DNA from 3 places in the Nonomuraea sp. NPDC049607 genome. Region 2 is predicted to be linked to each of the others. Evidence: riboswitches for the same ligand, from Rfam matches in the RefSeq annotation. Region 2 holds a riboswitch; each other region holds the start of a gene.

Region 1 (9,342 bases), on a different contig from region 2:
CCGGTGAGGATGCGCTGCACGGCGGCCAGTTCCGCGTCCTGCCCGGTGATGGGCGGCAGCTCCTTGTATCCGGCGCGCTTCATGGCCGCGATCGCGCCGCCCGCCATCCCGTCGTTGGCCGACAGCACGCCCACGATGTCGTCCCGGCCGAGGGCGGTGATCGCCTGCTCCATCTGCTGCTGCGCCTTGTCGGGGCTCCAGTCGGGGGTGTCGAACTCCCTGCCGACCTTGACCTTGCCGTCCAGGACGTTCTTGGCGCCCTTCTTGTAGTCGGCCGAGCTCGGGTCGGTGGGCGAGCCGTGGATCATCACGATCTGCCCCTTGGCCGTGGTGCCCTTGGCGTTCATGGCGTCGAGCAGCGCCTGGCCCTGCATCTCGCCCACCCGTACGTTGTTGAACGAGACGTAGTAGGCGTAGTCGATCCCCGAGATCAGACGGTCGTAGGCGACCACGGGGACCTTCTTCTGCCTGGCCTGGTTGACCAGGGGCGCCACCGCGTTGGCGTCCACGGCGTCCAGGACGAGCACGTCGGCGTCCTGGGTGAGCGCCGCCTCGACCTGTTGCTGCTGCTTGGCCGCGTCCTGCTCGGCGTTGCCGTAGATCACCTTGCAGCCGGGGCACAACGCCTTGACCTTGGCCTCGAACAGGGGACGGTCGAAGGCTTCGTACCGGGTGGTCTTGGATTCGGGGAGGAACAGGGCGATCGTCCCGCCCTGTCGCGCCGTGTCGGTCTGCGTGGTGGCCTGCGTGGTGGTGGTCGTGCCGGTGGTGCTGTTCCCGCAGGCGGCGGCCAGCAGGACCGCCGCCGCGGGGATGAGTCGCCAAGCTCGGTGCATCGCACTTCGTCCTCTCAGAAGATGCCCGCCCCCGCTTGGTAAGAAAGGTAGTTTACTATCAGGCGAGTTGGCTAGAGTGCACCTCGGAGGGAGGCCGGCACATGCGACGCGACCTGGCCAATCCACGGCTGCTGCGGGTGCTCAACGAGCGCCGCCTGCTCGACCAGCTCCACGAGCACGGCCCGGCCTCGCGCGCCGACCTGGCCAAGAGCACCGGCCTGTCCAAGCCCACGGTCTCGGCCGCCCTGGCCGGGCTGGCGGAGGACGGCCTGGTCCACCTGGTCGGGGAGGTGTCCGGGCGGCCCGGCCCGGTGTCCTCGCTCTACGACATGAACGCCGCCTCCACCCACGTCGCCGGGATCGACATCGGCCGCGACTGGATCCGGGTGGCCGTGGCCGACCTGCGCGGCACGTTCGCGGGGCGTACCGACGGGCGCAACACGGCCCGTACCTCGGCCGAGCTGGCCGGGCTGGTGGGCGAGCTGGCCAGGGCGGCGGCCCGCGAGGCGGAGGTCGAGTGGCGCACGATCACCTGCGCGGTGGTCGGCTCGCCCGGCGTGTACGACCCCGTCCGCGGCGGCCTCGACTTCGCCCCCAACCTGCCCGGCCCGCCGGACCTGGCCGACCGGCTGCGCGCGGCCCTCGGCGTCGAGCTCGTCATCGAGAACGACATCAACCTGGCCGCCGTCGGCGAACACGCCCACGGGGCCGGCCGCGGCAAGGCCAACTTCGCCCTGGTGTCCATCGGCACGGGCGTCGGCATGGGCATCGTGATCAACGGCGAGCTGTACGTGGGGGCGCGGGGGGCGGCCGGGGAGGTCTCCTACGTCCCGGCCGCCGAAGAACCGGCCGCCGCCGCCGCGCAGAGCGCCGACTCCTTCGTGGCGGGCGGGGACTCGTTCGCCCAGGGTGCCGACGCGTTCGCGCACGGGGCCACCGAGGCCGTCACCTCCGCCCCGGGTGTCGTGCGCGCCGCGCGGGCGGCAGGGCTGGAGCTGGAGACGGCCAGGGAGGTCTTCGCCGCCGCCGCCGACGGGAACGAGGCGGCCAGGTCGGTGGTGGAGGCCGAGGGGCGGCGCATCGGCGGGCTGCTGGTGGCGGTGGCCGCCGTGCTGGACCCGGAGGTGATCGTGCTGAGCGGGGGAGTGGGCCGCAACCTCGACCTGCTGGGCGCGTCCGTCGAGCGCCGCATCACCGAGCTCGGGCCGCTGCGTCCGCGGGTGGTGGCCAGCGTGCTCGGCGACAGCGGCGTCCTGCTGGGCGCGGTCGCCCACGCCAAGTCCCGCGCCTGGGACCTCATCTTCGACGCCCGCAGACACTGACCCCCGGCCCCTCGGGCCCCGGCCCCCCGGGCTCCCCGGCCCCCGGCCCCGGACCCCCGGAGGCTACGGGGGCGGCGCGTTCGGGTGGCGCGCCTTCGGGCGGTGCGGGTCTGGGGGGCGCGCCTTGCGTGCTTTGGTGGGGGTTTGGGCTCTGCGGGGGGTGGGGGGCGCCTTTACGATGTGGGGGTGGCCGGCCTCCTTCGTTCCGTGTGGCGCGAGCCTCGTCCCCCTGGCCCGCCGGTGCGGGTGTGGCGCGACTGGGCGCTCGTCGCGGCGCTCGTGCCGGCCGCGGTGATCGAGGGCGTCCTGCGGCCCGACCTCCGGTGGCCGGTGGTCTCGACGGCCGTCACCGTCGCGCTGATCCCCACGCTGCTGTGGCGCCGGACCAGGCCGCTGCTCATGGTCGCGCTCGTCTTCGGCGTCACCACCCTGGCCCCGCTGCTGACCGGCGGCGAGCCGGTGGAGACGTACACGCTGGTCTTCGTGACGATCGTGCTCTACGCGCTGTTCCGGTGGGGTTCGGGGCGCGAGGCCGGGATCGGGATGGCGGCGGGGCTCGTCGCGGTCGGCCTGTCGCTGGCCTCCGGCCGCATGGCGATCGGCGACGTCGTCCCGGCGCTGGGCGTGCTGGTCGCGACCGTCGGGCTGGGCAGCGCCTTCCGGTACCGGGCCGGCGCGCGGCTGCGCGAGCTCGACCAGGTCAAGCTGCTCGAACGCGAACAGCTCGCCCGCGACCTGCACGACACCGTCGCCCACCACGTCTCGGCCATGGCCATCCGCGCCCAGGCGGGCCTGGCCACCGCCGCCTCCGAGCCGGGCGCGGCCACCGACGCGCTGCGGGTGATCGAGGCCGAGGCGTCGCGCACGCTCGCCGAGATGCGGGCCATGGTCCGGGTGCTGCGCAGGAACGAGCCGGCGGAGCTGGCCCCGGGCCGCCACCTCGACGACCTGCGGCAGCTCGCCGGCCGCCCGCGGGTCGGCCCGGCCGTCGAGGTGGAGGTCGCGGACGGGCTCGGCGACCTGCCGCCGTCGGCGGGCGCCGCGCTCTACCGCATCGCCCAGGAGTCGATCACCAACGCCCGGCGGCACGCCCGCCACGCCACCCACATCACCATCCGCGTCACCGCCGACGACGCCGCCGTCCGCCTGACCGTGAGCGACGACGGCGACCGCGCCGGTGGCGTCGCCGCCCCCGGTTACGGTCTCATCGGCATGATCGAACGCGCCGCCCTGCTCGGCGGCACCTGCGAGGCGGGCCCCAACCCCAACCGGGGCTGGACGGTCACCGCCGTCCTGCCCAGGGAAGCCGCATGACCGACCAGCGGCAGCCGCATGACCGAGCAGGGGAAGCCGCATGACCGACCGACGGGAGGCCGCGTGACCGAGCAGCGGGAGGCCGGGGCCATCCGGGTGCTCGTCGCCGACGACCAGGAGATCGCCCGCACCGGGCTCAGGATGATCCTCGACGCCCAGCCCGGCATCGAGGTCGTCGGCGAGGCCGGCGACGGCAGGCGGGCCGTCGAGCTGGCCCGCCGCCTGCGTCCCGACGTGTGCCTGTTCGACATCCGCATGCCCGGCCTCGACGGCATCGCGGCCACCCGGCAGCTGGCCGGGCCCGACGTCGCCGACCCCATGGCGGTGGTCGTGATCACCACCTTCGACCTCGACGAGTACGTCTACGCCGCCCTCCGCGCCGGAGCCAGGGGCTTCCTGCTCAAGGACGCCGGCCCAGCGCTGCTCGCCCAGGCGGTGACCGCGGCGGCCGGCGGCGAGGCGCTCATCGCCCCGAGCGTGACCGCGCGCCTGCTGGCCGCCTTCGCCGGGGCCGGGCGTACCGAGGCGCCCGCGCAGCCGGTCGAGGCGCTGACCGGCCGCGAGGAGGAGATCCTGCGCGCGGTGGCCCGCGGCCGGACCAACAGCGAGATCGCCGCCGAGCTGCACATCTCGCTCAGCACGGTCAAGAGCCACGTCGCGAGCCTGATGACCAAGCTCGGCGTGCGCAACCGCGTCGAGATCGCCATGTGGGCCTACGAGACCGACCGCGTACGCACCTGACCCCGGCGGACGACCGACTCGGCCACCGCCAGGTTGATCACCCAGCCCGCGCCGACGAGCAGCGCCCGGCCCAGCTCGCCGGGTGGCCCGAAGGCGGCCAGCCCGAACGCCAGGGTGAACGCCTGCGTGCCCGCGCCGAGCCCGATCGCGTACCCGCGCGTCATCCAGGCCCGATGCCGGGCGACGTCGCGCCGCCGGATCGCGGCCAGGCCGAGCAGGAGGCAGGCGGCCATGGCCGTTCCGAACAGCAGCCGGAAGGCGGCCAGCAGCGTGCCGTCGCCCGCCGGAAGGTCGGAGAAGAGCGTCAGCCACAGCCCTGACAGCGCCGCGACCAGCCCGGACGCCACCAGCGCCCGCCCCGCCACCCGGTGCCACCCGGGCCGCCGGGCCCGGAACCCGGCCTGGAACTGGAACGTGCCGAGGACGCAGAACGCCAGCGACGCCGGGATGTGCAGCAGCACCGGCACGGGCATGGCGAAGAACCGCGCGTTGTCGGCCGTGACGGCGGCGCCGGAGGCCAGCTCGGTCACCCGGAGGGCGCCGGCGACCAGGGGGACGACGCTGAGCGTGAGCAGCCCGGCGGGTGCGATCCATCTCATGGGGGAGAGCGTGACGGCCGCGGCCGTGCCGGGTCATCGCGCGGACGGCCCCTCCCCGTTCGCACCATCGGCGGGACGGGCCGTCGTACTTTCGGCCATCGAGCCGTCGCCTTTCGACCGTTGAGCGTCCGCGCAGGTCGCGCCCACACTGACGGCACATCCACGAGGGAGGAAACGATGAAGGCCTACGTCCTGCGCAGGTTCGGCTCGCCCGACCAGCTCGTCCTGACCGAGGTCGAGCGGCCCGTGCCGCGCGACGACGAGGTGCTGATCCGGGTGCGGGCCACGTCCGTGCAGCCCTATGACTGGCACTTCATGCGGGGAGAGCCGTACCTGGCCCGGGTCATGGGCGGCGGGGTCGGGCTGCTGCGGCCGAGCATCGCCGTCCTCGGGGCCGACGTGGCGGGGGAGGTCGAGGCGGCGGGCAAGGACGTCACGCTGTTCCGCCCCGGCGACGAGGTGTACGCGATGTCCCTGCGGGGCGGCTTCGGCGAGTACGTCTGCCTGCGGCAGGACGAGGTGGCCCCCAAGCCGCGGGGGCTGTCGTTCGAGCAGGCGGCGGCGGTGCCGATGGCGGCCAACACCGCGCTGATCGCGCTGCGCGACGAGGGACGCGTGCAGCCGGGCCAGAAGGTGCTGGTCAACGGCGCGTCCGGCGGTGTGGGCACGTTCGCCGTGCAGCTCGCCAGGTCGATGGGGGCCCACGTCACCGGCGTGTGCGGCGGGCGCAACGCGGACCTGGTCCGCTCGCTCGGCGCGGACGACGTCGTCGACCACACCAAGGAGGACTTCGCGGCCTCGGGCCGGCGCTTCGACCTCCTCATCGACGTGGCGGGCGGCCGCCGGCTGTCGGACTGCCGTCGCGTGCTGACCAGGAAGGGCACGTACGTGCTGGTCGGCGGGCCGGCCGGCCGCTGGGTGCAGCCGGCCGGCCACATGTTCGCCGCACTGGCGTCGGCGACCTTCGTCCCGCAGCGGATCGTCAGGGCGGACGTGGTCCGCTGCGGGAGCAACAGGGCGAACCTGCTGACGCTGACCGGGCTGATCGAGCAGGGGGAGGTCACCCCGGTCATCGACAGGACCTTCCCGTTCGGCGAGATCCCGGCGGCCGTCCGCTACCAGGAGGAGGGACACTCGCCGGGGAAGGTCGTCGTCACAGGGTCGCGGTGAGCATCGCGGGGGCCGGGGCCTTGCGGAGCTGGGCGTAGTCGGCCCAGCGCTTGACGCCCTGGGGGTCGGGGCGTACCGCGCCGACGAAGGCCTGCCTGCGCCACTGCGACAGGCGTTCCTCCTTCACCACGTCGCCGGTGTGGGGGGAGTGGACCATGTAGCCGGGCTTGGAGATCATGCCGACGTGGCCGAGGCCGCTGAAGAACACCAGGTCGCCTGGTTTGAGGTCTTTCCAGGCGATTTTCTTGGAGAAGGCGCCGTACTGATCCGCGGCGACTCTGGGGAGCTCGATGCCGGCGTCCTCGTAGGCCCTGAGCATGAGGCCCGAGCAGTCGTAGCCCCGCTCGCTGGCGCCGCCCCACACGTACGGGGTGCCGCGCTTGTCCATGGCGTATTCGAGGGCGACCTTCCAGGCCGGTTTCGGCACGTGCCGTTCCTGGACCTGTTTCACCTGGGGGCCGGTGAGGGTGATGGCGGGGGTGGGGTCGGCGGGAGCGGCGGGCGCGAGACCCGCTCCGCCCGCCGCCACCGCCAGGAGAATGGCGATGCTAGACAGGGGACTGTCCTTCCACGTGGCCGGCCGGGTTAGCTGACGGGCTCGGGCCTGGAAGTAGCCCTACGGCGGTGCTTGAGAGCGGTGCCGATTCGCCCCGGGGGGAAAGATGGGTCCCCGGCTCCACGCAGCGGCTGCGTGGATTAGGCTCGTCGGACTCTAACGAAACGGTCAAAAGGTCGCAATCCCCCCAAAACGGATTGTCCGGAGATTGAGATGATGTGTTCGTCAGCCGAGACGAGCCGGTAAGGTACCGCCCATGGAGTCGCGTAACATCCGCCTGGCCGTCATCCCCGGGGATGGCATCGGCGCCGAGGTCGTAGCCGAAGGGCTCAAGGCCCTGGAGGCCGTGGGCACGAAGATCGAGCCCACCCACTACGACCTGGGCGCAGCCCGCTACCACCGCACGGGCGAGACGCTGCCCGACGCGGTGCTCGAAGAGCTGCGCGGCTACGACGCGATCCTGCTCGGCGCCGTGGGCGACCCCAGCGTGCCGCCGGGCATCCTGGAGCGCGACCTGCTGCTCAAGCTCAGGTTCGAGTTCGACCACTACGTCAACCTGCGCCCGGTCAAGCTGTTCCCCGGCGTCGAGACCGCGCTGGCCGGCGCCACCGCCGAGCACATCGACATGGTCGTCGTCCGCGAGGGCACCGAGGGCCTCTACGCCGGCACCGGCGGCGTCATGCGGCGCGGCACGCCGCACGAGATCGCCACCCAGGAGTCGCTGAACACCGCCCACGGTGTCGAGCGCGTCGTGCGTTACGCCTTCCAGAAGGCGCAGTCGCGGCCCCGCAAGAAGCTCACGCTCGTCCACAAGACGAACGTGCTCACCTTCGCCGGCGACCTGTGGCAGCGCACGGTCAACCGCGTGGCCGAGGAGTTCCCCGACGTCACCACCGACTACAGCCACATCGACGCGGCCTCGATGTTCTTCGTCACCCAGCCCGAGCGCTTCGACGTGATCGTCACCGACAACCTGTTCGGCGACATCATCACCGACCTCGGCGCCGCGATCGCCGGCGGCATCGGCCTGGCGGCCAGCGGCAACATCAACCCCGAGCGCACCTCGCCGAGCATGTTCGAGCCGGTGCACGGCAGCGCGCCCGACATCGCCGGTCAGGGCAAGGCCGACCCGACCGCCACCATCCTGTCCGTGGGCATGCTCCTCGACCACCTCGGCCTGCACGCCGAGGCCGCCAAGGTCGAGCAGGCCGTGGCCGCCGACATCGCCGAGCGCGTCACCGGCCGCGCCGGCCGTTCGACCAGCGAGATCGGCGACGACATCTCCGCGCGAGTATCCGGCTAGGACCGTCTAGCCCCGTACGCGCCTGGCGGTCCCGACGAGGACTGCCAGGCGCTTTTTGGCGTTCAGAGGGTTGAACCCATCCCAACTGCCTCTTGCCATCCCAAATGGCAAGACAATAGGAAGTACGAATACTGCTCGTGGGCAGTAGCTTTCAGGATCGTAGATTCGCAGAGAGTAAGGACCGTCGTCATGACCATCGCTCAGAAGCTCAGCTTCGACGTGCAGCATTCCGACCACGCTCGCACCGCGGCCGAGCGGGAGCAGGTACTGGCGAACCCCGGGTTCGGGCAGGTCTTCACCGACCACATGATCACGATCGACTACACCGAGGGCCAGGGGTGGCACGACGCCGCGCTCCTGCCGTACGGGCCGCTCCTGCTCGACCCCGCGACCTCGGTCTTCCACTACGCGCAGGAGCTGTTCGAGGGACTGAAGGCGTACCGGCAGATCTCCGGCTCGATCGTGGCCTTCCGTCCGTACGCGAACGCCGCCCGCTTCAACCGCTCGGCCGAGCGCATGGCCATGCCGGAGCTGCCGGAGGAGGCGTTCGTGGAGTCGCTGGAGCTCCTGGTCTCGGCCGACAAGGAGTGGGTGCCGACCACCGAGGGCCACAGCCTCTACCTGCGTCCGTTCATGTTCGCCACGCAGGCCGGGCTCGGCGTCAACTACCCGTCGAAGACCTACAAGTACATGGTCATCGCCTCGCCGGCGGCCTCGTACTTCGCCGGTGGCATCAAGCCCGTCTCGGTGTGGCTGTCGACCGAGTACACGCGCGCCGCGCCCGGCGGCACCGGCTTCGCCAAGTGCGGCGGCAACTATGCCGCCGCCTTCGTCGCCCAGCGCCAGGCCGTCGAGAACGGCTGCGACCAGGTCGTCTGGCTCGATGCCCACAAGCACGAGTACGTCGAGGAGATGGGCGGGATGAACCTGTTCTTCGTCTTCGGCAACAAGCTCGTCACCCCGGCGCTCACCGGCACCCTGCTGCCCGGCATCACCCGCGAGTCGATCCTGGAGCTGGCCGACGAGCTCGGCCTGGAGACCGAGGAGCGGCTGATCTCGGTGGACGAGTGGGAGTCCGCCTGCGCCGCCGGCGAGCTGACCGAGGTGTTCGCGTGCGGCACCGCCGCCGTGGTGACCCCCGTGGGTTCGGTCAGGGGCGCCGACCGCTCCTGGACCATCGCCGACGGCACCCCGGGCCCGGTGACCATGCGGGTGCGCGAGGAGCTCGTCGGCATCCAGTACGGCGCCCGCCCCGACACTCGCGGCTGGATCCACAAGATCGCCTAGGGCGTGCCGGGGAGGCCGGCGTTCAGCCGCCGGCCACCGCCGGGATCCCGTGGTCAAGGGGGGTCTAGTGGTTCTTCCTGATCATCGTGATCCCGTCGGCGATCGGCAGCACGACCACGCTCACCCGCGGGTCCTCGATCACCAGGTCGTTGAACTCGCGGATCTGCACCGTCGTCGGCTCCGCGTGCGCCGGGTCGGCCACGTGCCCGCTGCG
Region 2 (9,342 bases):
TCCAGAAGTCCTCGTCGGTCAGCAGCGCGGCGTAGTTGCCCAGCCCGGCCCACTTGGTGTCGCCGGCCAGGTCGTAGTCGTAGAGCGAGTAGTAGAGCGTGAAGGCCAGCGGGAACAGCCCGAAGGCGGCGAACAGCAGGAAGTAGGGGGAGACCAGGGCGTACGGCATGGCCTTGACGTCAAGTCGTGAACGCCAGAGGCGGCCGGGAGGGCGGGCACGGCGACGGTTCGTCCGCACCGGCCGCGGATGGAAGTCGAAGCTCATGAACAGACCTTTCGGCGGCAAGCCCGGCCCGCGGATCGCGGGCCGGGCGGAGCAAGATCAGCCCGCGGCCTTCACCGCGTCGTCGACCAGCTGCTGCCAGGCCTTGTCGTAGGCCACCGAGCCGTCGTCCATGCCCTGGATGACCGACTCGACCGCGTTCTTGACCTGCGCGTGCTTCACACCGAGGAAGACCGGCTGCAGGCTCTCCGCCGACTTGGCGAAGATCTCACCGATCGGGGCGTCGCTGAAGAACTCGTTCTTCGCGCCCTGCACGGCGGTGTCGGCCTGGGCCTTGCTGTTGCTCGGCATGTTGCCGAAGTCGGTGAAGATGCTCGCCTCGGTCTGCGCGCTGGTCAGGTAGTCGGCGACCTGCGCGGCCTCCTTCGGGTGCTTGGACTGCTTGGGCACGGCCACCCACGAGCCGCCCCAGTTGCCGCCGCCGCCGGGCACCGAGGCGACGTCCCACTTGCCCTTCATGCCGTCACCGGCGTTGCCCGACACCACGCCGAGCATCCAGGACGGGCAGCCGACCGTGGCGAAGGCGCCCTTCTGGGTGCCCGCCGCCCACTCGTCGGTGAAGTTGCGCAGCTTGGCCGTCAGGCCGGACTGGCTGAGCTTGGAGGCGAAGTCGAAGCCCGCCTTGACCGCCGGGTTCTTGTCGACGATGAGGTTGTTGTCCTTGTCGAAGTAGGCGACGTTGCCGTTCTTGGCCGCCTCCTGGTACAGCACCACGTTGTAGAGCGTGTTCGTGCCGTCGGTGAACTTGGTGTCCTTCACCTTCGCCTGGAACTGCTGGCCGACCTTCATGAAGTCGTCCCACGTCGGCCACAGCGCCGCGACCTTCTCGCGGTCCGTGGGCAGCCCGGCCTTCTTGAACAGGTCCGCGCGGTAGCAGAGGCTCATGCCGCCGATGTCGGTGCCGAGGCCGAAGATCTTGCCGTCGGCGGTGACGCCGTTCTCCCACTTCCAGGCGGGGTAGTCGGCCTTGCGGCCCTCAAGTCCGTACTCCTTCAGGTCGGCCCACCACTCGGGGTGCGCCTTGGCCAGGCCCATACCGCCCTCGTCGATGCCGACGACGTCACCGGCGCCGTTGCCGGACTGCAGCCACTGGATCATCTGGGGCCAGTACTGCTGCTCGAACTGGTCGGTCAGGTGCTCTTCCTTGATCTGGATGTCCTTGTGCTCGGCGTTCCACTTCTCGATGGCGTTCTTGTAGCCGAAGTTGGAGCCGCCGCCGAAGGTCTGCACCCGGATGGTGACGGGCTCGGCCGCCGCCGCGGAGGAAGCGGGGGAGCTGCCGGCGGCCGGCGTGTCGCCGCTGCCGCACGACGCGACGGTCAGCGCCGCCGCGGCCAGGGCTGAGGCCGCGGCCAGACCGCGACGCTTGCTGATCATCATGGGAGACCCCTTCTCGGGTGAATGGTGGGGGAGGTGCACCGCGGCACGCGCTCCGCCGCGGTGGGAGTGTTTGGGAGCGCTCCCACAAAGGGTGCACTTACCGGCTGTGTCCGTCAATCCACCGAAACGGAACCGTTACCAATGGTGCGTTTTGCGCCCCAAAATCAGGATTGAAGGGCACAAAGGGCGCGAAAGGCCGTTTGGGAGCGCTCCCACCTCAAGAGACGTCTTTCGTGCCGCATCAAGGGCATGTCGCCCGGACCCTCCGTGCTTGCTCCGGGTCAGGCCCGGCTGTCACGGAGCGTGACGGCCGCCTGGCACGTTCCAACGTCCGCCCTCCGCAGAGGGGATCGCCGTTCCTCAGCAGGCGGCGGCGCGCTCGCGCAGCAGGGCCCGCTCGCGGGAGTTGCGGGTCATCGAGGCCGCCCGCTCGAACTCCGCCCGCGCCTCGCCGCGCCGGCCCAGCTTGAACAGCAGGTCGCCGCGGACGCTCGGCAGCAGGTGGTAACCCTTCAGCGACGGCTCGTCCACGATCTGGTCGAGCAGCTCCAGGCCCACCGCCGGGCCGTAGGCCATCGACAGCGCCACCGCCCGGTTCAGCTCGACGACGGGGGAGCGGGCCAGCCGGGCCAGCGACTCGTACAGGCTCGCGATGCGCACCCAGTCGGTGTCGCCGGGATCGAGCGCGCGGGCGTGGCAGGCCGCGATGGCGGCCTGGAGCGTGTACGGCCCGGACGCGCCCCCCGGCTTCTCGGCCCGCGCCAGCGCCGCCAGCCCGCGCCCGATGAGCAGCCGGTCCCACCGGGTGCGGTCCTGCTCCAGCAGCAGCACCGGCTCGCCGGACGGCCCCACCCGGGCCGCCGCCCTGGACGCCTGGATCTCCATGAGCGCGACCAGCCCGTGCACCTCGGGTTCTGCGGGCATCAGCCCCGCCAGCACCCGGCCCAGCCGCAGCGCGTCCTCGCACAGGCCGGGGCGCATCCAGTCGTCGCCCGCCGTCGCCGAGTACCCCTCGTTGAAGATCAGGTAGATGACCTCCAGCACGGACGAGAGCCGTCCCGCCAGTTCGGCGCCCTGCGGCACCTCGAACGGGACCTCCCGGTCGGCCAGGGTGCGCTTGGCCCGCACGATCCGCTGGGCGGCGGTCGGCTCGGGCACCAGGAACGCGCGGGCGATCTCGTCGGTGCTCAGGCCGCCGAGCACCCGCAGGGTCAGAGCCACCCGCGCCTCCATCGACAGCGCCGGATGGCAGGCGGTGAAGACCAGCCGGAGCAGGTCGTCCTCGATCTCGTCGGGCTCGGGCGGCTCCTCGGCGCTCTCCAGCCGGTGGCCCAGCTCGGCCAGGTTGCGGGACATGCGCTCGTTCCTGCGGATCAGGTCGACGGCGCGGCGCTTGGAGACCGTCATCAGCCAGGCGCCCGGGTTGCGTGGCACGCCCGACTCCGGCCACTGCTCCAGGGCCGCGACCAGCGCGTCCTGGGCCAGCTCCTCGGCCAGGCCGACGTCGCGGACCAGCCCGGCGAGGCCGGCGATGAGCCGCGCGGCCTCGATCCGCCAGACCGCCTCGACCGCCCGGTGGGCGTCGGAGGCCGTCACCGCCTCGATCGTCCGGGGTGCCTCGGAAGCCGTCATCGGCACATGACACCAGCCGCCGCCCGGGGTCCGCAAGCCTCGGTCAGGGCTCCCACGTGCCCAGGCGCCGGCGCATGGCCCGCTCCCGCTCGACGTCCACCGGGTCGGACGAGGCCGCGTCCGGCGCGTCGGAGGCGTCGTAGACCCGCCACACGTCCAGCGCGATCCCGTCGCAGCCCTCGGGGACGGGCACGCGCAGGGCCCACTCGACGGCCTCCTCCCTGGACTTCACCTGGATCAGCCAGAACCCCGCGATCAGCTCCTTGGCCTCGGCGAACGGGCCGTCGATCACCTTCGCGCGGCCGCCGCTGTAGGCGATCTGCGCGCCCTGCGAGCTCGGGTAGAGGCCCTCGGCGGCCAGCAGCACCCCCGCCCTGGTCAGCGCCTCGTTGTAGGCGTGCATGTTGTCGACGACCTCCTGGCTGGGCACCGCCCCCGCCTCGGTCTCCGCGCTGGCCTTGCCGACGATCATGAACTTCACTCTGCCGTCCCTTCCGCCCGCGATCGCGCCGCGGAGCCGGTCTCACCCGAGCGTCGAACGGGCGCCCGCCGGATCGACACGCGGGGGCGGATCGTTCGTTGTCCAGGGCACGGTACCGGTCGTGCGACCGCGTGGCCGATGTGCCATCCTCGGCCCATGCCCCAACCCGCAGCAGCCGGCCTCCCCGCCAACCGGGCCCTCTGGGACGAGCGCGCCCGCGTCCACGGCTCCACGCCCGCCGACAGGTTCTACGACGTGGACGCCTTCCTCGCCGGCCGGCAGACCCTCTACGCGCTCGAACGCCGCCTGGCCGGCGACGTCGCCGGGAAGGACCTGCTCCACCTGCAGTGCCACTTCGGCATGGACACGCTGAGCTGGGCGCGGCTCGGAGCGCGGGTGACCGGCGTCGACTTCTCCCCGGTGGCGGTCGCGCGCGCCCGCGACCTGGCGGCCGAGGCCGGGCTGGCGGCCACGTTCGTGGAGGCCGACACGCAGCGGCTGCCCGAGTCGCTGGCCGGGGGCTTCGACCTGGCCGTGGCCACGTACGGCGTGTTGTGCTGGATCGGCGACCTGGCCGCCTGGATGCGCGGCGCGGCCATGGCGCTGCGGCCCGGCGGGCGGCTGGTGCTGGTCGACCTGCATCCGGCCTACCAGACGGTGGCCTCGCTCGACCCGCTGGTGGCCGACTGGCCCTACGGCGGCGGCCAGGCCCACCGCGAGACGGTGACCGGCACGTACGCCGACGCCGGCGTGGTGACCGAGGCCCAGGAGACCGTCCAGTACCCGTACTCGGTGGGCGAGATCGTCACGGCGGCGGCGCGCGCCGGGCTCACGGTGGCCGAGCTGGGCGAGCACGTCGCCGTCGAGCTGGACCCGCGCGGGCTGCTGACCGAGGGCGAGGACGGCCGCTACCGGCTGCCGTTCGGGGACTCGCACCTGCCGGTGCTGTACTCGCTGGTGGCGGTCCGGCCCTGAGACGCGGCGAGCGCGCGTCCCTCGTGCGGGACGCGCGCTCGAAGCCGCGCTCGAAGCAGGGGAGGTCAGCCCGCGTACTGCGGGTAGCCGTAGCCGACGACCTGCGACTTCGGCCGGACACGCTCCTCCACCTTGCCGTTGCCGGTGTTGCCCTCGACCGTGGAGATCGTGCCGTTGCCGTTGTCCTTGACGACGAAGCCGACGTGCTGGATGGCGTCCAGGCTCTTGCTGCCGCCCCAGGAGAAGAAGACGACGGCGCCGGGCTTGGCCTCGGTGCCCCAGCGCTTGTTGGCGGCGAACCACTTGGCGTGGGCCACGGTCCAGGCGTCCCAGCCGACCTGCGGGCGGGCGCCGGTCTGCTCGCCGACCCAGGAGACGAACATCGAGCACCAGGCGGCGTTCACGTAGTCCTGGCGGCTGCCGCCGTCGCGGGCGACGGTCTCGGCGGCGCGCTGGGAGTCGGCGTACCACTTCTGGAACTTGGTGCCGCCGCCGTAGGCGTTCTCGGAGATGCCGACCTGGGCCTTGGCCACGGCCAGGACCTGTGCGGCGGTGACGTTGACCTGGGTCTCCCCGGCCCTGCCGGCCTGGGCGGCGGCCTGCGGCGCGACGGCCGAGTGGCCGGTGGAGGCGGCCGGGTCGACGCTGTCGGCGCCGGCGGCGGTGGCGTGGGCGCCGATCGCGGTGGCGATGATGGTCGCGCCGAGCGCGGCGCGGAGGTGGTTGATCTTCGGGGCACGGATGGGACGGTGCTTGGCCATCGAGGGCATTACTCCTTGCTTCCATGCCGCTTACCGGGTTAGCTGACGGGTTCGGACGTGGAAGCTGCCCTACGGCACCGAAGTGCCGATTCACCCCAAAGGACGTGGGTCCCCGGTTCCGCCCGGAGGCGGATTCAGCGGTCACAGGACGATCCTGTGAAATGTCTTGCGATGGTTGGACAAAGCCGGACAAACCGGACGTCTGCCGCGAGATGCCCCACAAGGTAATACATCGGGCAAGAAGAAGGCAAGTGCCTAAAGGCGCAGCTAGGAGAGTTGCCCCCGCGCGTCGGCCAGAAGCCCCATCATGGCAAGGGATTCGTCAAGCGGCATGACGGCGCTCTCGGTCCGGCCCTCGGCCGTGGCGGCGCGCACCTCGCGCAGCTCCCCGGCGTACCCGTTGTCGGCCGGGTCGAGCACCAGCTCCTCCGTCTCCATCGACGGCCCCGACAGCAGCACCCGCTGCGGCGCCCAGAACGGCGCCAGGATGTCGGCCCGCATCGACGTGCCCACCACGCTCGCGTCGTTGGCGTGATGGGCGAGCAGGGACACGTCCACCAGCGCCCGCCGTCCGTCCGGGTAGAGCAGCACCCCGCCCGCCTCCGCGTCGACCCCGCTCGGCGCCAGCGAGCCGGTGATCCGCAGCTCACGCGGCATGCCGAGCAGGAGCTGCGCCAGCCCGAACGGGTAGATCCCCAGGTCGAGCAGGGCCCCGCCGCCCAGCTCCGGCGCCCACAGCCGATGGGCGGGGTCGTAGGGCAGCGCGAACCCGAACGAGGCCCGCACCGAGCGGATCTCCCCGAAACGCGGATCGGCCGCCACCCGCTGGATGAGCGGGTTGAACCGCATCCACATGGCCTCCATGAGGAAGACCCCGGCCGCGCGGGCCAGCGCCACCATGCGCTCGGCGTCGGCCACGCTGGCCGCCAGCGGCTTCTCGCACAGCACGGACTTGCCCGCCGCGATGGCCGCCTCGGCCACCTCCAGGTGCTGGGCGTGCGGCGTGGCCACGTAGACCGCGTCGACGGCCGGATCGGCGCACAGGGCCTCGTAGGAGCCGTAGGCCGACTCCGCGCCCAGCTCGTCGGCCAGGGCCCGCGCCCTGACCAGGCTCCGCGAGCCGACGGCGGCCACCCGCATGCCGGGCTCGGCCACGATGGCCGCCCCCACGGTACGCGCGATGCCGCCGGTCGCCGCTATTCCCCAGGTGAAATGTCGCACGCCCGAGATCGTAGAGCGCTCAGGTCAGGTTGAACGAGTCGGGGTCGGGCCCGATGCGCCGCCCAGAGTTCATCGCGCCGATGGCCACCAGGTCCTCGGAGTCGAGGATGAAGTCGAACACGTCGATGTTCTCCTCGATCCGCGCCGGGGTGACCGACTTGGGGATCACCACGTTGCCGAGCTGGAGATGCCAGCGGAGCACGATCTGCGCGGGCGTCTTGCCGTACTTCTCCGACAGCACGCGCAGCGCCGGGTCGGCCAGCAGCCCCTTGCCCTGCCCGAGCGGGCTCCACGCCTCGGTCAGGATGCCGTTGGCCTCGTGGAAGGCCCGCATCTCGCGCTGCTGGAAGTACGGGTGCAGCTCGATCTGATTGATCGAGGGCGTGATGTCGGTCTCGTCCATCAGCCGGGTCAGGGTGGCGACCGTGAAGTTGGAGACCCCGATGGCCTTGGCCCGGCCGTCACGGTAGATCTTCTCCAGCGCCCGCCAGGCCTGCACGTACTTGTCCTGCTCCGGAACCGGCCAGTGGATCAGGAAAAGATCTACGTAGTCGAGGCCCAGGCGGGCCAGGCTCTCGTCGAAGGCCTGCTCGGCCCGCCCGTGGTCGCCGTTCCACAGCTTGGTGGTGACGAACACCTTCTCCCGTGGCACCCCGGCGGCGCGCACGGCCCGGCCGACGCCCTCCTCGTTCTCGTAGGCGGCGGCGGTGTCGACATGCCGGTATCCGGCGCGCAGCGCGGTCGTCACGGCGTGCTCGGCGTCGTCGGCAGAGACCTGCCAGACGCCGAAGCCGAGCTGTGGTATCTGCACACCGTCGGTGTTGAGCATCAGCGAGTTCATACCCTCCATTGTTCACGTGTCGTTTCTTGCGGCTTAAGCAGGCCGGGTTAGCTTGTGACGGGTCGTGCAAGGCGCTCCACCGGCTGGGGGAAACAGAGTGGTCAGACAGGCGTCGGCCTGGGTGGAGTCTCCGCTCCAGATGCTGTGCGCCGTCGAGGCCCACCACGCCGGGCTGCTCGGCCCGGACACCGTGGTCGTGCCGCGCGCCGGCCTGCGCCCGCTGCGCGCCACCCGCAAGGAGCTGCGCCGCCTCGACCTGCCTCCAGGCCTGGTGCTGGACGAGCCGCGCGAGCGCATGCCGCGCCGCGTCCAGGCGGTGGGCGACGCGTTCTCCGGCAAGGTCCAGGTGCGCTGGCTGACCTCCGACCCCGGCCGCATCGTCGTCGTGGACGACGGCCTGGCCACACTCAGGCTGCTCGAACTGCTGGCCGCCGGGCCGTACCGGCCGCTGCTGCGGGCGCGGGCGACGCCGTCGCGGGCGCGGGCATTGCTAGGTCTGGCCGCCGCGCTGCGGCTGCGGATGAGCCGGGTCTCGGTCTTCACCGCGCTGCCCGTCCCCGAGAAGCTGGCCGACGCCGTCCGCGAGGCGGGCGTCGACCTCGTGCACCACGACTTCGCCTGGCTGCGCGCCCAGCCGCCGAGCACGCAGGGCCCCGCCGAGCGCACGGTCGTCCTCGGCACCTCCCTGGTCCGCAACGGCCTGGTGCACCGCGACCGCTACCTGCGCTGGCTGACCGACCTGGCCGGCCGCGAGCCGCTGGCCTACTACCCGCACCGCCGCGAGGACCCCGTCGACCTCGCGCTGATCAGGGAGCGTCCCGGCATCACCGTGCACGACGCGGGCGTGCCGGCCGAGCTGACGCTGCGCGGCCTTGACGCGGGGCAGCGCGTGCTCAGCCTTCCCTCGACCGCGATCACCTCGCTGCGGGTGCTGCTCGGCCCGCGCGGTGTCGAGGTCGAGCCGGTGGACGTTCCCGACGACTGGTGGACGAGCAGGGCGGCCCCCGACCTGCGATCGCACTTGACAGGAGCTTCCAGGTGAGGGTGCTGGCGGTAGCCGACTCCGACTCGTATCTGAAGTGGGCGGCCTGCCTGCTCGACGACCTGCCCCCGGGCTGCGACACGGAGCTGGTGGTGGTGCGTAGCCCGATCGCGCCCTCGGCCGAGCAGATCGCGGCGGCGGTGGGCGGGCGCGCGGTGCCCCCGGTGCTCTCGGCGCGGTCCCTGCGCCGCCTGGCCGAGCGCACCAGGCCCGACGCGATCCTGGTCGGCTGCACGGGCCCGGTCGTGGACGTGCTGGTGGCCGACGTGCTGGCCGGGCTGCGGCCGGACGGCCGGGCGCGGCCGGTGTTCGTCAGCGGGCTGCCCGGCATCTCGGTCCCGGCCACGGAGAAGGCGTGGCTGTTCCGCAGCGGCTGCGACCTGTTCGTGGTCCACAGCGAGCGCGAGGTGGCCGAGTTCTCCGAGATCGCCGGGCGGCTCGGCGGAGGCGGGGCGGTCGGGCTGGCCCGGCTGCCGTTCCTGCGGCCCGGCGCGGCGGCCGGCGGCGGCGACCGGGTGGTGTTCGCCACCCAGGCCAAGGTGCCGCGGGCGCGGGAGGAGCGCGAGCGGGTGCTGCGGGCCCTGGCCGAGCTGGCCGGACGCCGCCCCGGCCTGGAGGTCGTGGTCAAGCTGCGCGCCCTGGAGCACGAGCGCCAGACGCACAACGAACGCCACCACTACCAGCGGCTCTGGCGCGAGATGGGCGAGCCGGGCCGGCTGACGTTCG
Region 3 (9,342 bases), on a different contig from region 2:
AGGCCCTGTACGACCTCGACAGCGACCCGCACGAGCTGGTCAACCTGGCCGGGCTGCGCTCGCACGCGCAGGTGGCCGCCGAGCTGCGCGAACGCCTGCTGCGCCGGATCGTCGAGGCGGGCGAGGCCGAGCCGGTCGTCGACCCGGCCGCCGAGCTGGACTCCGACGAACGCGTCCTGCCCGACCCGGCGGTACGGATGCTCGGCCCCGAGCCGGTCAGGTTCGGCCACCAGCGGCGGTCATGAGCCGGTCCTGCGCAGGATGAGCACGGCGATGTCGTCGCGCGGGGCGCCGTGGGTGAAGGTGTTCAGGTCGGCGGCCAGGGCCTCGACGGTCCTGGCCGGCGGGTCGCGGGCCCAGGAGCGCAGCCGCTGCTCCAGCGGGTAGAAGGAGCCGTCCCGGTCGCGGGCCTCGGTGACGCCGTCGGTGCACAGCAGCAGCGAGGCCCCCCGCGGGAAGGCGAAACGCGCGCCGTGGCGGGGCTCGCCCGTCAGCGACGCCAGGCCGAGCGGCACCTCGGGCTCGCCGAGCCAGAGCTGCCCGGCGTTCCCGTTGTGGATCAGGTACGGCGCGATGTGCCCGCAGTTGACGGCGTCCACCTCCAGCTCCGGGCCGACGTCCAGCAGGAGCGCGGTGACGAAGCGCTCGGGCTCGCCGGTGTGCGCGGCGAACCTGTTGTGCCTGGTCACCGCGTCCTCCAGGGCGTCGGCCACGCCCATGAGGCTGATCTCGCGGTAGGCCGCCTCCCGGAAGGCGCCCAGCACGGCCAGCGCGGCGCCGATCGCGGGCAGCCCCTTGCCCTGCACGTCGGCGATCATGACCCGGGTCCCGTACGGCGACGGCGCCACCTCGTACATGTCGCCGCCCACCATCGTGTCCTCCTCGATGGGCTGGTAGAGGCCGTCCACGACCACGTCGAGCGAGCGCAGCGGCAGCGGCCTGACGAGCTGCCGCTGCAAGGCCGCGGCGGCCGAGCGCAACCGGCGCACCTCGTCCTCGCGCTGGATCCGGTAGCTCGCCCCGACCACGCTCATCAACCCGAACGCCGCGGTGAAGCCGGAGACCTCCAGGTTCGTCCGCAGGTTGCCGCCCAGGTAGGCGACCGAGCCCGACACCACCACCAGCACCCACAACGACGCGATCGCCGTCTGCCACACCGTGCCGAGCCCCGAGACGATCGCCGGCAGGAAGATCAGCACCGGCACGAGCTCCGCGCCCCCGCCGGTGAACCGGTCCAGCCCGACCACCAGCGCCGTGATCCCGACCAGGCCGACCAGGAACACCGGCGTCGTGAAGAAGGGCCGCCTGAGCCCGCCACCCCAGAGAATCGTCGTTCACCCCCGGTGACCAGCTTCTCCCAAGGCGTCCACGTTCCGTCCTGCGGCGCGCCGGACACGGCGAAGGGCCGGCCCCGAAACCCGGGACCGGCCCTGACGTGCGAACTTATCCGAGGCCGTTCTTCATGGCCGTGAGAAGTTCGGCGTTGGTGGTGTCACCGCTGAGCTCCCAGAAGAACGCGCCGCCGAGGCCCTGGCTCTTCGAGTAGCCCATCTTGCCGCCGATCGTGCTCGGCGTGTCGTAGCTCCACCACTGGTTGCCGCAGTAGGCGTACGCCGTGCCCGCGACCGTGCCGGTGGACGGGCAGCGGGTCTTGATGACCTTGTAGTCCTCGATGCCCTGCTCGTACGTGCCGGGCGCCGGGCCCGTCGCCGTGCCGCCGGGCGCGGCCTGGGTCACGCCGGTCCAGCCGCGGCCGTAGAAGCCGATGCCGAGCAGCAGCTTCGCGGCCGGGACGCCCTTGCTCTTGAGCTTCTGGATGGCGTTGTCGGTGTAGAAGCCGGGGATCGGGATCTTGTCCCAGGTGGTGAGCGGCGAGTGCGGGGCGGTCGGGCCCTGCGCGTCCCAGCCGCCGAAGAAGTCGTACGTCATGACGTTGTACCAGTCGACGTACTGGGAGGCGCCGCCGTAGTCGGCCGCGTCGATCTTGCCGCCGTCGTTGCCGTCGGCGGTGATGGCCGCGGTGACCAGGTTGTTCGCGCCGAAGCGCGAGCGCAGCGCCGACATGACGTTCTTGAACGCCGCCGCGCCGCTGGTGTCACAGGTCAGGCCGCAGGCGTTCGGGTACTCCCAGTCGATGTCGATGCCGTCGAAGACGTCGGCCCAGCGGGGGTCCTCCACCAGCTTGTAGCAGGAGTCGGCGAAGGCCGTCGGGTTCTGCGCCGCCTGGCCGAAGCCGCCGGACCAGGTCCAGCCGCCGAAGGAGAAGAGCACCTTCAGGTTGGGGTACTTCTTCTTCAGCTTGCGCAGCTGGTTGAAGTTGCCGCGCAGCGCGCCGTTGTCCCAGGTGTCGGCGACGCCGTCCACGCTCTCGCCCGCCTGGTAGAAGCGGTCGTAGTCGGCGTAGCTGTCGCCGATCGTGCACTGCCCGTTCTGCACGTTGCCGAACGCGTAGTTGATGTGGGTCAGCTTGGCCGCCGAGCCGCTGGTGTCGATGTTCTTGACGTGGTAGCCGCGCTGGTAGATGCCCCACTGGACGAAGTAGCCCAGCACCTTGTTGCCGCCACCGCCGCCGCCCGTGGTGGTCGCGGTGATCTGGTTGCTGTCGGCCGAGCGGTTGCCGGCCGCGTCACGCGCGCGCACCGTGTAGGTGTAGGACGTGTTGGCGCTGAGGCCGCTGTCGGTGTGCGAGGTGCCCGTGACGGTGGTGACGAGAGTGCCGCCGCGGTAGATCTCGTAACCGGTGACGGCCACGTTGTCGGTCGAGGCGTTCCAGGCCAGCGAGACGCTGCTGCTGCTGACGCCGGTCGAGCGCAGGTTGCCCGGCACGGTCGGCGGGGTCTTGTCGTCGCCGCCGCCGCCCGTGGTGGTGGCGGTGATCTGGTTGCTGTTGGCCGAGCGGTTGCCGGCGGCGTCACGCGCGCGCACGGTGTAGGTGTAGGCCGTGCTCGCGGTGAGGCCCGTGTCGTTGTACGTGGTGCCCGTGACGGTGGTGACGAGAGTGCCGCCGCGGTAGATCTCGTAACCGGTGACGGCCACGTTGTCGGTGGAGGCGTCCCAGGCCAGGGCCACGCTGTTGTTCGTGACGCCGGTCGAGCGCAGGTTGCCCGGCACCGACGGCGCGGTCGTGTCGCTGCCGCCGCCGCCGGAGACCTTCCACAGCGCCGCCACGTTCGGCGGCTCCCAGCCGGGCTGGGAGGTGTGCGCCTGGAGGCAGACGTAGTCCACGCCGTTGTAGGTGACGACCGTGCCCGCGGTGTACGCGGTCCACGGGGCCCAGGCCGCCGCGAAGGCCACCGTGCTGGCGGAGGCGATCGGTGGGACGGCGACGGCCGCGGTCAGGGGCAGGGCCAATGCCGCCATTCCTGCCAGGACCTTGCTCAGAATGGTGTGTTTCATGTCGCTCCGACATCCGTTGGGGGGTGTGTGGGGAGTGGGATGGGAGACTTCTGGGGAAACTATTAGGAAAGTTTCCTTTAAGTTGTGAATCGACGGTAGCCTCTGCCTGCGGGAGCGTCAATACGTATCGGTCAGGCGTCCGTAATCGTGCCGGTCAGACCCCGAATGTGCCCGTTCACGAGGGGATAACGGTTCAGGAACGGGGGCTGACGGCGGGGTGAGCCGTGGCCCAGCATGGGAGCGTGGCAGGAATCTCCGCCTGGCGGCGGACGCCCACGCGCCGCGGACCTTACGTGGTCCGCGCGGTCGCGGAGTTACGGTCCTGGCCGTCGCTGAACGTCAGCGGCACCGGGCGACAGGTCGCCTTCGCCGTACACGGAACCGAGATCCTGCGCCTGGCCGGCCGGGACGAGGTCCACGTACGGCTCACCGCCCCCGCCATCGGACGCCTGGAGCCCTATTTGCAGGCGTGCGATCAGGTCCATGCCTGCCGCGACCGCGCCTGGGTCGCCGTGCAGGTCGACGCCGAGCCCGATCTGGAATTGTTGCTGGCCCTCACGAGCGTGGCGATAAAGGCGCACGTGGCCTGAAACGATTCTTCGCGGTGCGTAGCGTTTCTCCTACGCACCGTCCGAACAATGCCCTCCATTTGCCCTGGAATTACTCGCCGGGTAGCTTGGTTGTACACAGCCGAACGGGGAGACGTCCCAGGTAGGGATGTCATTGCCGGGGAATTACCCCAGTGGGACCCGTGTTGTACAGAGTCGGCGCGGATACACCGCGTCCGGGCGTCGCAGATATACCTTCAGGCCCTTTCCTGGGCCCGGGAAGACGATGCGTCAGCCCTTTGCCTGACCAGAGACCGCTGAATCCGCCTGTGCGCGGAACCGGGGACCCATGTGTCCATCGGGGTGAATCGGCACCACGGTGCCGTAGGGCAGCTTCCCGCCCGAACCCGTCAGCTAACCCGGCAAGCGGCACGGAAGCACAAGGAGTAATCCCTCATGGCCAAGCACCGTCTTCACCGTGCCTACAAGCTCGACCTCGCCAAGATCGCCCTCGGCGCGACCGCCGTCGCCGGCGTGCTCGGCACGCACGCGGCAGTGAACGCCGACACCGTCCACGCCACCGCCGGCACCGCCGCCCAGACCGCCAAGGTCGCCGGCGTGGCCGCCGCCCAGCCGCGTGTCGCCACCGTGGCCGACAAGCGCGCCACCGACGAGAGCGCCAAGGGCAAGGTGAACGTCACCGCCGCCCAGGTCCTGGCCACCGCCCGCGCCCAGGTCGGCGTCTCCGAGGACGCCAACGGCGGCGGCACCAAGTTCCAGAAGTGGTACGCCGGCTCGCCCCGCGCCGCCGAGACCGTCGCCCGTGACGGCGGCAGCCGCCAGGACTACGTGAACGCCGCATGGTGCTCGATGTTCGTCTCCTGGGTCGGTGACCAGACCGGCGCCCGCCCGCAGGTCGGCTGGGACGCCTACACCGTCTCGCACGCCAAGTGGTTCGCCTCCAACGGCCGCTGGGGCACCGAGGCCAAGCCCGGCGCCGTCGTCTTCTTCTCCTGGAGCGGCAGCAAGAGCCTGAGCGACATCCAGCACGTCGGCTTCGTCGTCAAGGACAACGGCGACGGCACGATCTCCACGATCGAAGGCAACACCGGCAACGGCAAGGTCGAGGAGCGCGTCCGCCCGGCCTCCCAGGTCGTCGGCTACGGCTACCCGTCGTACGCCGCCTGATCTCCCTCCTGTGAAGAGCGCACTCCCTGCGGGGGGTGCGCTCTTTCGCGTGTGTGCTGGTCGACCAGGGTGGCGGCGGCCTGGGCGGCCGAGCGGGCGGCGCCGGGGTCCTCGGAGATCATCGCGGTCACGGTGGCGCCGTCGATCAGGGTGAGCAACTGCTCGGCGAGCAGGCCGGGATCGCCGGCGCCCGCCTTCTCGGCGAGCGAGCTCAGGTAGGCGCGCAGGCGTTCCTTGTGCGCGCGCACCGCCGTACGGACGGCGGCCGAACCGGCGCCCAGCTCGGCGAAGGCGTTGACGAAGCCGCAGCCGCGGAAGTCGTCCTCGGTGAACCAGCGTTCCAGCCACTCGAAGACCGCCGGGATGCGGTCGCCGGCGTCCGTCACGTACGCGGTGAGCGAGGCCGTCCAGCGTTCGTCGCGCCGCCGCAGGTACGCCACGACCAGCGCCTCCTTCGACGGGAAGCACTGGTAGAGCCGCTTCAGCGAGAGGCCGGAGGCGGCCCGGATCTCGTCCATGCCGACCGCCTGCACGCCGCGGCGGTAGAACAGGTCGCCCGCGGCGTCCAGCAGCAGCTGCTCGTGATCCATGACACTCCTCCAGGTGCTTGCGGCGGAGAACGCTCGTTCTCTACGCTATCGCACACCCCGGGAGAACGCCCGTTCTCTCGATATGAGAGGACATCACATGACACGCCCGCCCGTTCCGCCGTTCACCGAGGAGACCGCCCGGATCAAGGTCCAGGCCGCCGAGGACGCCTGGAACACCCGCGACCCCGAACGTGTCGCGCTCGCCTACACCGAGGACTCCGTGTGGCGCAACCGCGGCGAGTTCGTCACGGGCCGCGCCGAGATCGCCGCGTTCCTGCGCCGCAAGTGGGATCGGGAGCTGGACTACGCCCTGCGCAAGGAGCTCTGGGCGTTCACCGGCGACCGCATCGCCGTCCGCTTCCAGTACGAGTCCCGCGACGCCACCGGCCAGTGGTGGCGCAGCTACGGCAACGAGCAGTGGGAGTTCGACGAGTCCGGGCTGATGCGCCGCCGGGAGGCCAGCATCAACGACGTCCCCATCACGGAGGACGAACGCCGCATCTTCGGCTCCCGCCCCCTGTCCGAGCACGGAGTGGACGTCCTCGGCGTCCGGTGACCCCGCGACCGCTCCGGCATGTGACAGCCCGCCCGGAGATCAACGGGTAAGGTCGAGGAGCCGATCGTAGGAGGTCTGACATGGCGGTTCTGCTGCTGGGCACCCTCGACACCAAGGGGGAGGAGTACGCCCTCGTCCGCGATCTGATCGTCCGGGCCGGGCAGGACGTCGTCCTCATGGACACCGGCGTGATGGGCGCCTCCGCGCTGGCCGCCGACGTCCCGGCCGAGGCCGTCGCGCGGGCCGCCGGCACCGACCTCGACCGGCTCAGGAGCGCGGGGGACCGCGGCGCCGCGCTCGCGGCGATGGCGGCCGGGGCCACGGCCGTCGCCAAGGACCTGCACGCCCGCGGCGGGCTGGGCGGCGTGCTCGCGCTGGGCGGCAGCGGCGGCTCGTCCATCGCCGCCGCGGTCATGCGGGCGCTGCCCGTCGGCCTGCCCAAGCTGCTGGTGTCGACCATGGTCAGCGGCGACGTGTCCGCCTACGTCGGCGAGACCGACGTGACGCTCATGTACAGCGTCGTCGATGTCGCGGGCGTCAACTCCATCTCCCGCCGCATCCTGGCCAACGCCGCCGCCGCGATCAGCGCGATGGCCGCCTCGTACGACGCCGGCGCCGAGCCGTCCGGCGCGGACAAACCACTGGTCGCGGCCACGATGTTCGGCGTCACCACGCCCGCCGTGGACGCCGCGCGGGCCCGGCTGGAGTCCCTGGGCTACGAGGTGCTGGTCTTCCACGCCACCGGCTCGGGCGGACGCGCCATGGAGGCGCTGGCGGCGGGCGGCCACTTCGCCGGAGTGCTCGACCTGACCACCACCGAGCTGGCCGACGAGCTCGTCGGCGGCGTCCTGTCGGCCGGCCCCGACCGCCTGACCGCCGCGGGGAACGCCGGCGTCCCGCAGGTCGTCAGCCTGGGTGCGGTCGACATGGTCAACTTCGGCCCGATGGAGACCGTGCCGGACCGCTTCAGGTCACGGCAGCTCCTGGTCCACAACCCCACCGTGACGCTCATGCGCACCACCCCCGCCGAGAACGCCGAGATCGGGCGGGCGATCGGCGAGCGGCTGGCCCGCGCCTCCGGGCCCGTCACGCTGTTCGTGCCGCGCGGCGGCGTCTCGGCCGTCGACGTCGAGGGCGGGCCGTTCCACGACCCCCGGGCCGACGCGGCCTGCTTCGACGCCGTGCTCGCGGCCGTCGCCGGGAGCCCCGTCGAGGTCGTCCAGAGCGACCAGGACATCAACAGCGCGGAGTTCGCCGTGGCGGCCGCCGACCGGCTGCACCAACTGATCCAGAAGGGGGCCTGATGCATCGCGACGAGGCACTACGGAGGCTGCGCGCCCAGCGGGAGGCAGGCAAGCTGATCATCGGCGGCGGCGCCGGCACCGGGCTGTCCGCCAAATCCGCCGAGGCGGGCGGGGTCGATCTGCTCATCATCTACAACTCCGGGCGGTTCCGGATGGCCGGCCGCGGCTCGCTCGCCGGCCTGATGCCGTACGGCGACGCCAACGCGATCGTCGTGGAGATGGCGGGCGAGGTCCTGCCGGTCGTCAAGGACACGCCGGTGCTGGCCGGGGTGTGCGGGACCGACCCGTTCCGGCTGATGCCGCACTTCCTCGACGAGCTGAAGCGCATGGGCTTCACCGGCGTCCAGAACTTCCCGACGGTCGGCCTGATCGACGGCGTCTTCCGGGCGAACCTGGAGGAGACCGGCATGGGCTTCGACCTGGAGGTCGAGATGATCAAGCTGGCGGCCGAGCGCGACCTGCTCACCGCCCCCTACGTGTTCAGCCCCGAGCAGGCCACGGCCATGGCGCGGGCGGGCGCCGACATCCTCGTCCCGCACATGGGCCTGACCACCAAGGGCAGCATCGGCGCCGTCACCGCGATCAGCCTCGACGAGGCCGCCGTACGGATCCAGGAGATGCGCGACGCCGCCGTCGCCGTGAACCCCGACATCATCGTCCTGTGCCACGGCGGCCCCATCGCCGAGCCCGACGACGTACGCCACATCCAGGACAAGACGGTCGGCATCGCCGGCTTCTTCGGCGCGTCCTCGATGGAACGCCTGCCCGCCGAGCGGGCCATCGCCGAGCAGGTCCGCGCCTTCAAGCAGCTCTGACCGGGAGGAACCCGCCATGCACCGACGACCGGACGCCCTTCCCACGATGCTCTTCGACTGGGGGGCCATCAAATGGCACGTGACGCCCGACGCCGTGCCGGGCGCGTCCTCCACGTTCGGCGAGGTCATCATCAACCCGAACAAGGGGCACGAACGCCACCTCCACCCGGACTCCGACGAGGTCCTCTACGTCATCGAGGGCGAGGGGCGGCAGACCGTCGGCGACGACCCGGAGTTCCCGGTCAGGGCCGGTGAGGCGATCTACATCCCGAAGGGCACGCTGCACTCCACGTTCAACACGGGGTGGCGGCCGCTGCGGATCATCGCGACGTACACGCCGGGCGGAGCCGAAGCGGCACTCCGCGACCTCCCCGGCTTCACGGAACTCACCCCCGGCGACCACCCGACCTGGACGGCCGTCACGCCGTGAACGGCGTAGGCCGGGTGCGGAGCGCCCGGGCTGCTTGACCTCGGCTCCGGCGATGAAGCCGCCGCGGTCGAGGCACAGGTCGGCGGTCCGCAGGATGTCCTCCCGGCTGTTCGTGGCGAACGCGATGTGGTGCAGCCGGCCGCTGGAGCCGGACCGGTCGTCGGTGCAGACGAGGTCGTAGGACTTGTTCGCGAAGTGCCGCCACTGGGCCGGGATCCGGCCGCTGTCCGGCATGATCTGCTCGGTGACGCGGGCGCCGAGCGTGTCCCTGACGAACGCGCCGCCGGCCGCCGCGGGAGGCGTACTGGCCAGATGATCGTTCGGCCCCGGTATGTCGGTGGCCTCCGGTAGATTTCCGGATCTGTTGATCAAGCCCATCGAAGTTGGCTGTCGGCGTGAGCATGCCGTCGGACTGGAGGTCGAGATCTTGGACGCGGACGAAACCGCGTGGGAGCAGCGCAGCGTCGTGCGGGTGGTGCCGCCGGTCCAGCCGCGCAAGCTGGCGAAGGTGCCCT

The links. A riboswitch is a leader RNA that binds a small molecule or an ion and turns the genes downstream of it on or off. The one in region 2 is predicted to bind cyclic di-AMP.
Region 1: it holds a riboswitch for cyclic di-AMP, as region 2 does, so the genes downstream of both, AB0J97_RS06180 (C40 family peptidase) here and AB0J97_RS29820 (CHAP domain-containing protein) in region 2, are expected to answer to the same signal.
Region 3: it holds a riboswitch for cyclic di-AMP, as region 2 does, so the genes downstream of both, AB0J97_RS11095 (CHAP domain-containing protein) here and AB0J97_RS29820 (CHAP domain-containing protein) in region 2, are expected to answer to the same signal.

Annotation. Positions count from the first base shown of each region.
Region 1 covers NZ_JBFAOV010000002.1:397,182-406,523, reverse strand. Annotated here, with positions in the region: gene AB0J97_RS06210 (sugar ABC transporter substrate-binding protein) at 1-836, opposite strand, end outside; gene AB0J97_RS06205 (ROK family transcriptional regulator) at 938-2,158, shown strand; gene AB0J97_RS06200 (sensor histidine kinase) at 2,345-3,472, shown strand; gene AB0J97_RS06195 (response regulator transcription factor) at 3,536-4,213, shown strand; gene AB0J97_RS06190 (DUF2306 domain-containing protein) at 4,186-4,812, opposite strand; gene AB0J97_RS06185 (NAD(P)-dependent alcohol dehydrogenase) at 4,990-5,982, shown strand; gene AB0J97_RS06180 (C40 family peptidase) at 5,966-6,511, opposite strand; cyclic di-AMP (ydaO/yuaA leader) riboswitch at 6,542-6,695, opposite strand; gene AB0J97_RS06175 (3-isopropylmalate dehydrogenase) at 6,795-7,841, shown strand; gene AB0J97_RS06170 (branched-chain amino acid aminotransferase) at 8,031-9,128, shown strand; gene AB0J97_RS06165 (O-methyltransferase) at 9,193-9,342, opposite strand, start outside.
Region 2 covers NZ_JBFAOV010000017.1:80,487-89,828, reverse strand. Annotated here, with positions in the region: gene AB0J97_RS29845 (sugar ABC transporter permease) at 1-265, opposite strand, end outside; gene AB0J97_RS29840 (extracellular solute-binding protein) at 323-1,663, opposite strand; gene AB0J97_RS29835 (RNA polymerase sigma factor) at 2,024-3,295, opposite strand; gene AB0J97_RS29830 (YciI family protein) at 3,339-3,767, opposite strand; gene AB0J97_RS29825 (class I SAM-dependent methyltransferase) at 3,933-4,751, shown strand; gene AB0J97_RS29820 (CHAP domain-containing protein) at 4,817-5,512, opposite strand; cyclic di-AMP (ydaO/yuaA leader) riboswitch at 5,525-5,662, opposite strand; gene AB0J97_RS29815 (Gfo/Idh/MocA family oxidoreductase) at 5,780-6,733, opposite strand; gene AB0J97_RS29810 (aldo/keto reductase) at 6,753-7,574, opposite strand; gene AB0J97_RS29805 (hypothetical protein) at 7,696-8,616, shown strand; gene AB0J97_RS29800 (DUF6716 putative glycosyltransferase) at 8,613-9,342, shown strand, end outside.
Region 3 covers NZ_JBFAOV010000004.1:245,032-254,373, forward strand. Annotated here, with positions in the region: gene AB0J97_RS11075 (sulfatase-like hydrolase/transferase) at 1-245, shown strand, start outside; gene AB0J97_RS11080 (PP2C family protein-serine/threonine phosphatase) at 240-1,283, opposite strand; gene AB0J97_RS11085 (glycosyl hydrolase family 18 protein) at 1,444-3,396, opposite strand; gene AB0J97_RS11090 (luciferase family protein) at 3,639-3,986, shown strand; cyclic di-AMP (ydaO/yuaA leader) riboswitch at 4,250-4,387, shown strand; gene AB0J97_RS11095 (CHAP domain-containing protein) at 4,401-5,132, shown strand; gene AB0J97_RS11100 (TetR/AcrR family transcriptional regulator) at 5,111-5,722, opposite strand; gene AB0J97_RS11105 (nuclear transport factor 2 family protein) at 5,820-6,278, shown strand; gene AB0J97_RS11110 (Tm-1-like ATP-binding domain-containing protein) at 6,359-7,582, shown strand; gene AB0J97_RS11115 (phosphoenolpyruvate hydrolase family protein) at 7,582-8,397, shown strand; gene AB0J97_RS11120 (cupin domain-containing protein) at 8,414-8,827, shown strand; gene AB0J97_RS11125 (hypothetical protein) at 9,255-9,342, shown strand, end outside.